Regions from separate parts of the Serratia bockelmannii genome, predicted to be linked through region 4. Evidence: predicted binding sites of a transcription regulator. Region 4 holds the regulator's gene; each other region holds the start of a gene.
What was found. Region 4 encodes CRP, which controls carbon source genes, mostly activating them, when cyclic AMP is high. Its sites were predicted from a motif close to ATGTGANNNNNNTCACAT; they were not measured.
Positions count from the first base shown of each region.

Region 1: a site for CRP is predicted at 1,176-1,193, ahead of glpT (glycerol-3-phosphate transporter). Genes of this name have one in related genera too.
Region 2: a site for CRP is predicted at 1,210-1,227, ahead of ACSJLU_RS07570 (ABC-F family ATPase). Genes of this name have one in related genera too.
Region 3: a site for CRP is predicted at 1,104-1,121, ahead of deoC (deoxyribose-phosphate aldolase). Genes of this name have one in related genera too.

Region 1 covers NZ_CP196512.1:218,059-220,261, forward strand. Annotated here, with positions in the region: gene glpT (glycerol-3-phosphate transporter) at 1-947, opposite strand, end outside; gene glpA (anaerobic glycerol-3-phosphate dehydrogenase subunit A) at 1,312-2,203, shown strand, end outside.
Region 2 covers NZ_CP196512.1:1,562,010-1,564,212, reverse strand. Annotated here, with positions in the region: gene ACSJLU_RS07570 (ABC-F family ATPase) at 1-1,184, opposite strand, end outside; gene ACSJLU_RS07565 (hypothetical protein) at 1,365-2,009, shown strand; gene ACSJLU_RS07560 (hypothetical protein) at 2,006-2,203, shown strand, end outside.
Region 3 covers NZ_CP196512.1:1,696,563-1,698,765, forward strand. Annotated here, with positions in the region: gene deoR (DNA-binding transcriptional repressor DeoR) at 1-228, opposite strand, end outside; gene deoC (deoxyribose-phosphate aldolase) at 381-1,061, opposite strand; gene ACSJLU_RS08155 (hypothetical protein) at 1,275-2,108, shown strand; gene ybjG (undecaprenyl-diphosphate phosphatase) at 2,145-2,203, opposite strand, start outside.
Region 4 covers NZ_CP196512.1:4,845,301-4,847,503, forward strand. Annotated here, with positions in the region: gene ACSJLU_RS23070 (OsmC family protein) at 38-445, opposite strand; gene crp (cAMP-activated global transcriptional regulator CRP) at 828-1,460, shown strand; gene ACSJLU_RS23080 (YccS/YhfK family putative transporter) at 1,511-2,203, shown strand, end outside.

The sequences.
Region 1 (2,203 bases), 590 kb from region 4:
ACTTTGTCCGACATCCAGCCGCACAGCAGGGTGCCCGGGATACCGGCGTATTCATACAGGAAGTAGGCCCAGGAAGACTTGTCCAGCGCGAAGTGCTTCACTTCTTTCAGGTAGGTCGGTGACCAGTCCAGAATGCCGTAACGCAGCAGGTAGACGAACACGTTGGCGACAGCGATGTACCATAACAGCTTGTTCGGCAGGATGTACTGCATGAAGATCTGCTTGGCGGTCAGCTCTTCTTCGTCTTTTTCGCTGTAGTCGTCCGGGTAGTCGTTTTTGTACTCTTCAATCGGCGGCAGGCCGCAGGATTGCGGGGTATCGCGCATCAGGGCGAAAGCGATCAGGGCCACCAGGATGGCGCCGAAGGCCGGCATGTACAGCGCCGCGTGCCAGTCGTTGAACCAGGCCATGCCCAGCAGGAACAGCAGCGGCGGCAGGCCGCCACCCACGTTGTGGGCGCAGTTCCAGATGGAGACGATGCCACCGCGTTCTTTCTGCGACCACCAGTGCACCATGGTGCGGCCGCACGGCGGCCAACCCATGCCCTGGAACCAGCCGCACAGGAACAGCAGAACGAACATCACCGCGATGCTGGAAGTTGCCCACGGTACGAAGCCCATGAACAACATCACCGCCGCCGCCAGGATCAGGCCGGCAGGCAGGAACACCCGCGGGTTGGAACGGTCAGAGACCGAACCCATGATGAATTTGGAGAAGCCGTAGGCGATAGAGATGCCCGACAGCGCGAAGCCGAGGTCGCCGCGGCTGAAGCCTTGTTCGATCAGGTAAGGCATGGCCAGGGTGAAGTTCTTACGCACCAGATAGTAGGCGGCGTAACCGAAGAAGATCCCCAGGAAAATTTGCCAGCGCAGCTTACGGTAGAGCGGATCTACCTTATCGCTCGGCACACGGGCGATGTGTGCGGCTGGCTTAAAAATACTCAACATGAGCGCCTCCGATGGCTTTATCTGTTATCACATCAATATGACCTTTTACGTTCATTTGATGATTGAGCGGATATCGAATGTGGTGTTTTTGTGTTCCATAACGAGCGCCATTGTCATCAAATACGCCTGGTGTCGCTGTGACGAATGGCGCAATTGTTACACTTTCATGAAACCACGGCGGATTTTGAGCGATTCGTTAACGTTATGAAATAGAAAAACGTCCAAAAATCGTGATTATGATCACATTGATGGTTTTTTGTGGTCATTTTTATTTCGTTTTATGTTCGTTATTGTTCCTTATCAAACAAAGACCCCAATAACCGTGGCTCAATAGGCTCATAACTACCGATCCTGAGGGAGCGACATGAGCAGCTATTTTGACGGCGGCGAAACGGATGTGATCATCATCGGCGGCGGCGCCACCGGCGCAGGCATTGCCCGCGACTGTGCGCGGCGCGGCCTGCGATGCATTTTGCTGGAGCGCCACGACATCGCCACCGGCGCCACCGGCCGCAACCACGGTTTATTGCACAGCGGCGCGCGCTATGCGGTGACCGACGGCGAGTCGGCGCGCGAGTGCATCGAAGAAAACCGCATCCTGAAACGCATCGCGCATCACTGTATCGAGCGCACCGACGGGCTGTTCATCACCTTGCCGCAAGACTCGCTGGACTATCAGCAGCAGTTTATCGCGGCCTGTCGCCAGGCCGATATCGACGCCGAAGCGATCGACCCGCAGCTGGCGCTGCGGCTGGAGCCGGCGGCTAACCCGGCGCTGATCGGCGCGGTGCGCGTACCGGACGGCACCGTCGATCCCTTCCGGCTGACCGCCGCCAACATGTTGGACGCGCGCGAGCACGGTGCGCAGATCCTGACCTACCACCAGGTGGTGGGATTGTTGCGCAGCGGCGATCGGGTAACGGGCGTGCGCGTTTACGACCATCAGAATCAGCGGCGCTATGAGCTGCACGCGTCTGTGGTGGTCAACGCCGCCGGTATCTGGGGCCAGCAGATCGCCGAATATGCCGATTTACGCATTCGCATGTTCCCGGCCAAGGGAGCGCTGCTGATCCTCGGCCATCGCATCAACAACATGGTGATCAACCGCTGCCGCAAACCGGCGGACGCCGACATCCTGGTGCCGGGCGACACCATCTCGCTGATCGGCACCACCTCGACCCATATCGACTACGACCAAATTGACAACATGCTGGTGACCCCGCAGGAGGTGGACATTCTGATCCGCGAGGGGGCGC
Region 2 (2,203 bases), 1.9 Mb from region 4:
AACTCGTATTCGTGATCCTGCGCGTAATAACCGATACGGGCATTTTCCGACCACTTCACGGTGCCGCTGTCCGGCTGCGCGTCGCCCACCAGCGTTTTCAGCAGGGTGGTTTTACCGATGCCGTTGGCACCCAGCACCGCGACCTTCTCGCCCACTTCCACCATCAGGTTCAGCTTGTTGAACAGCGGGCCTTCGTCGAAGCCCTTGGTGAGCGCTTCCACTTCCAATGCGTTACGGAACAGCTTTTTGTCCTGCTCGAAACGGATGAACGGGTTCTGGCGGCTGGAGGCTTTCACCTCTTCCAGCTGGATCTTGTCGATCTGGCGGGCGCGCGACGTGGCCTGCTTGGATTTGGAGGCGTTGGCGCTAAAGCGGCTGACGAACGATTGCAGCTCGCTGATCTGCGCTTTCTTCTTAGCGTTGTCCGCCATCAAACGCTCACGCGCCTGGGTGGCGGCGGTCATGTATTCGTCGTAGTTGCCCGGGTAGACGCGCAGCTCGCCGTAGTCTAGATCCGCCATGTGGGTGCAGACCATGTTCAGGAAGTGACGGTCGTGCGAGATGATGATCATGGTGCTGTTGCGTTCGTTCAGCACCTGCTCCAGCCAACGAATGGTGTCGATGTCCAGGTTGTTGGTTGGTTCGTCGAGCAACAGGATTTCCGGATCGGAGAACAGCGCCTGCGCCAGCAACACGCGCAGCTTGAAGCCCGGCGCGATTTCGCTCATCGGGCCATAGTGCTGTTCCACCGGAATGCCCACGCCAAGCAGCAGTTCACCGGCACGCGCTTCGGCGGTATAACCGTCCATTTCGCCGTAGGCCACTTCCAGGTCGGCTACTTTATAGCCGTCTTCTTCGCTCATCTCCGCCAATGCGTAGATGCGGTCGCGCTCTTCCTTCACCGCCCACAGTTCGGTGTGACCCATGATCACGGTGTCCAGCACGCTGTACTGCTCGAAGGCGAACTGATCCTGACGCAGTTTACCCAGGCGCTCGTTCGGATCGAGGAACACGTTGCCGCCGCTCGGCACCAGATCGCCGCCGAGGATTTTCATAAAGGTGGACTTGCCGCAGCCGTTGGCGCCGATCAGGCCGTAACGGTTGCCGCCGCCGAATTTAACAGAGATGTTTTCAAACAACGGCTTACTGCCGAACTGCATGGTGATGTTGTTAGTGCTTAACACAGCGCTCGCTCTTTATACATAGGGAATGTGATTTGGCGCGCATTATGCCACAACGGGGTGCAGAGATCGCGGGAAGTTTCGGTGACATTTTGAGCGTCAGGCTGGTGCCGTTTGCCGGTGGGCATTGGCTTGCGTAAAAAAAGTCTGCTCGATTCGCGCTTCATATTGAAAAGGATTTCTATGAAAAGCGCAAAGCAGATAGCCAACGACATGGCGGATGCCGTAAACATTGACAGCAATTTAGTGCGCGGGTTTGCACAAGGTTTTATCAGCGTACCGGTCGATTTCTACTACCTGGGCTACGACTATATTGATACTGAAAACATATGGTTAAACTCGCAAGATAAAGAGCGATTTATCAGACTCATCAAGTCAGGCCTGGCCAATAAAGCAAGCATCGAGAAAGTGGCTCATATCTTCATCGAAAACTTCGCCAGTAAGGTCAAGTTTGAAGATGTTAAGGACATGACCATAAGAACATCAGGCAAACTCATCGGCAAATTCGCCTTTAATCAGTTAGCCACCGCAAACATGGGATATATATTCTCTAAACAAATCATCCCACGGCTTGTCTCCGGTGTTGCCGTTGGCTCAATTCTCACCGCTGGGGCAAGCATATCACGCTCTGTCTATACATCACGCGACTTGAGGGCAAGAAACTCACGGATGTATGATCAACTCAGACGCCTGGGAAACCTCGATCTGCTGTACTTTCTGTTAGAAAACAAAGTCCGACCATTCGAGGATGCCGTCTCGGTTTGGGAAAGAGATCGAAAGAAATTCAACCAAATTTGTCAGTACTTTTTTGCAAAGGTTAACGTATGAAGAACTTTATGCTGGCGGCTTTATCCAGAATTATTCAGGGCATTGGGTGCGGCGTTGTGGCCCTCTCGCTGTTAGCCATTGTCTGGTTCATGTTTTATTCCGACGATAGTTTTAAGTATCTGTGGGTTGCGACCTCCATAGCTGGAATTTTCTTAGGGTATTTCATTTTCAGGTTTGCGGTTAAAAAAATACAC
Region 3 (2,203 bases), 2.1 Mb from region 4:
TTTGGCTTTTTGATCGGAAACGAAGTAGTTGGTCACGCCGTTGCTGCGCGGATCGGTCACCACGTAGCCGCCGAGCAACACCACGGCCGCCGGTTCGGCGCTCAGATCGCGGCGAATGGTCATCTCCGAGACCCCCAGCAGCGCGGCGGCTTCTTTCAGGTGGATCTTGTCAGCGCGTTTTAACGCCTGAACTAACCGGTTGATACGTTCTTCGCGCCGCGTTTCCATAGATCCGTCTTCCCACAGGTAGTAGAGGTAAAGGGGCGTGCCGGCATTTCCGGCGCTAAACACAACAATGCGGGGCAATATCGGGCCGCATCAGCCGCCCGTATTGTCCCGCATCGGAGTGTATGGCCATGCCCGTCAGGGCAAGCCGACGATCAGTAGCTGCCCGCCGCCGGCTGGGCGCCGGATACGATGGCGACGCCGGAGCTGGTGCCGATGCGCGTGGCGCCGGCTTTAATCATCTTCTCGGCGGTGGTGCGATCGCGCACGGCGCCGGAAGCTTTCACGCCCATTTCGCTGCCCACAGTCTCACGCATCAGTTTGACGTGCTCTTCCCGAGCGCCGCCGGTGCTGAAGCCGGTGGAGGTTTTCACGAAGGCGACATCGAGTTCGCGACACATTTCACAAACCTGGACGATCTGCGCATCGCTGAGCAGGCAGGTTTCCAATATTACCTTCAACGGGATCGCCGCGCAAACCTCGCGCACGGCGGCGATATCGGCTTTCACTTCGTCCAGCAGGCCGCTTTTCAACCAGCCGACGTTGATCACCATATCGATCTCTTGCGCCCCGGCGGCGATCGCCGCTTTGGCTTCAAAGGCCTTGGCGACGGTCAGGCCGGCACCCAGCGGGAAACCGATCACCGAGCAGACTTTCACGGTGCTTTCTTGCAGCAGCTGGGCCGCCAGTGGCACGTAGCCGGAGTTGACGCATACCGCATAGAAGTTGTGCTGCTGTGCTTCTTCGCACAGTTTGGCGATCTGCATTTCGGTGGCGTCCATGGCCAGCAGGGTGTGGTCGACATAGCTGGCGTAATCGATGTTTTCGGTGGTCATCGCGGTTCCTTAGTGAGGTTAAGACAGTAAACGGAGTGAGGAATGTGAAAATAATAACATTCCGATGCCGATAAACCTAGTGCTGTTTAAAAAATGTCGATCCGATCGTCGCTATAATGCTGTTATAGGTATAGCTTAAAGGCGTTTCATTTGTTATTTAAATAACATTTTGTGGCTCGCGGCCTGCGCGGGCGAAACGTCGAGGGAAAAAAGATGAAGATCAACATCGATCTGGCTCCTGAAGCTTTCGGGGCGCATCGGCAGGAACTGTTCCGCAATGCGGATTTTGCGGTGAGCGCGCATCGCTGCGCAGAACGTGGGCCGATGTTAACGCTGGCGAACTGCCGTGGCGCGCTGACGGTTTTACCGTATCAGGGCCTCGCGATCTGGGACGCTGAGTTTGACGGTTACTCGCTGAAGTCGGGCCGCCGCAGCGTGCGGGGCGCCGGCAGAAAGCGCGCTGACGACGCTGCGTTCTATCCCGCCTGGCCGCATCAGGACGGTGAGCCGCTGCAGATGCAACGCGTGTGGATCCAGCTGGCGGGCGATGAGCTGACGTTGCACGGCGAGGGGGAGCGGGCGGGCGGGCGTTGGCGCATCGGCCCGGCGCTGCGTCTGGCGGCCCAGAGCGCGCAATTCGCCATAGAGATGAAGGTCACCAATCAGGCCGAGCGGCCGCAGCCGCTGCGCTATGTTTGCGGCCTCAACTATGACTGCATTCCTGATGCGGTATTCCGCCAGAACCTGCCGACGCCGGCTTTGTTAGGGGATACGATCGGGCAGGAACTGTTGTGCTCCGACGATCTGACGCGCTACGTGGATCAGGCCGAATTCTTTATGCTGGCGCCGCAGGGCCGGCGTTATGTGACGCGTTTTGCCACCGAACAATTCAACTATGGTTTCCGGCGCATCGCTGTCCAGGGCAACAGGCAGTTGCTTTCCTTTATCCAGCCGGCAAACTGCCGCCCGAATGCGCCAGAGGGTGAGGGAGTGATGCTGGGAGCGGGAAAAACGCGGACGTTCTGTGTGACTACTGGCGTGGTGTGAAAGCAGGGGCGGTAACGCCCCTGTCATGTTGTGCGGTTACTCTTTCACCCAGCCGCGTCGAATGGCGAAGGCAAACAGGAAGCGATACAGGCGCG
Region 4 (2,203 bases):
TGCGTTGAGCGCGGCGGCGGGCCGCGCTCCGTCTCGATTACGCCGGTTGGCGGATCTCGAAACTGTGGGTCACCGTGGCGGCCTTGTTGAGCATCAGCGCCACCGAGCAGTATTTCTCCGCCGACAGGTTCACCGCACGCTCTACGATTTTGTCAGTCAGATCCTGACCGGTGACGATGAAGTGCAGATTGATATGGGTGAACAACCGCGGGGCTTCTGCACGGCGCTCGGAGGTCAGCTTCACCTCGCAGTCGCGCACGTCGTTGCGCCCTTTTTGCAGGATGGACACCACGTCAATCGCGCTGCAGCCGCCCACCGACATCAGCACCATTTCCATCGGGCTCGGCGCTTTATCGCCGGCGTTGCCGTCCATCAGCACCTGGTGGCCGGAGGCCGATTCACCCAAAAACGTTAACCCTTCCACCCACTTAACTCTTGCCTGCATTCTGGTCACTCCGGTTAATTTCTTAAAATCAGAGTACGCTTTCGCATAGAAACAGGCAACGTAACCTGATGCTAATCATGCTGAAGCGAGACAACACGAGACACCCGCCTTACTCTGTGCTACAAACAGAGCCGCAATAAATCTTTCCGGGACACTGAATTTCAGGGAAACGCCCAGAGAAAGGCTCCTTTACCGGTATGTTAACAGAATGTAGCTTGCAGCGCTTACGGCAAGTTAATATGCTAGAGCGACAGCGTATTTTTATGACACGCCTCAAAACTTGCCGGTAGCCCTCGCTCATGACTGCGGCTACAGGCGGGTTTTACAGGGAACTCTGACCCCTGTGACACAAGGCAGCGATAACAACAGAGGATAACAGCGAATGGTTCTCGGCAAACCGCAAACAGACCCTACTCTCGAATGGTTCCTGTCTCATTGCCATATCCACAAATATCCATCGAAGAGTACGCTGATTCACCAAGGTGAAAAGGCCGAAACGCTTTACTACATCGTGAAAGGCTCCGTCGCGGTGCTGATCAAGGATGAAGAAGGTAAAGAGATGATCCTGTCCTACCTCAACCAGGGGGATTTCATCGGCGAGCTCGGATTGTTCGAAGAAGGCCAGGAGCGCAGCGCCTGGGTTCGCGCGAAAACCGCCTGTGAAGTGGCCGAAATTTCCTACAAGAAATTCCGCCAGCTGATCCAGGTGAACCCGGACATCCTGATGCGCCTGTCCGCCCAAATGGCGAGCCGCCTGCAGGTTACCTCCGAAAAAGTGGGCAACCTCGCCTTCCTGGACGTGACCGGCCGCATCGCGCAAACCCTGCTGAATCTGGCGAAGCAACCCGACGCCATGACTCACCCGGACGGCATGCAGATCAAGATCACCCGTCAGGAGATCGGCCAGATCGTCGGCTGCTCGCGTGAAACCGTTGGCCGTATTCTGAAAATGCTGGAAGATCAAAACCTGATTTCCGCCCACGGCAAAACCATTGTCGTCTACGGCACCCGTTAATCCCTGAAGAAACGGCGCAATCTGCGCCGTTTTTTTGTCTGCTCTCTGCCATGTGGCGCCGCCTGATCTACCACCCGGAAATCAACTACGCACTGCGACAAACGCTGGTGTTGTGCCTACCGGTGCTGTTTGGCTTGTTGATAGGCCAGCTGCAGCTCGGCCTGATGTTCTCTCTGGTGCCCGCCTGCTGCAATATCGCCGGTCTGGACACGCCGCATAAGCGCTTCTTTAAACGGCTGATCGTCGGCGGCTCGCTGTTCGCCTTCAGCAGCGTGCTGTTGCAACAGGCACTGCTGTGGCACGTGCCGCTGCCGGCGCTGATGCTGGGCCTGGCGCTGCTGCTCGGCGTTACCGGCGAAATCAGCCCGCTGCACGCCCGGCTGTTGCCGGCGGCGCTGGTGGCCGCCATCTTCGCTCTCAGCACGGCCGGCACGGTGCCTGTCTGGCAGGCGCCGCTGCTGTACGCGATCGGCACCGTCTGGTACGGCTTATTCACCTGGTTCTGGTTCCGGCTGTGGAAAGAGCAACCGATGCGCGAGACGCTCAGCCAGCTCTATCTGGAACTGGCGGACTACTTCGAAGCCAAATACTCCCTGCTGACTCAGCACACCGATCCGCAGACCGCGCTGCCGCCACTGCTGGTGCGCCAGCAAAAGGTGATGGATCTGATCAGCCTGCTGTACCAACAGCTTAATTTCCTGCCGCACGCCAACAACCTCGATCAAAAGCGACTGCAGCGCGCC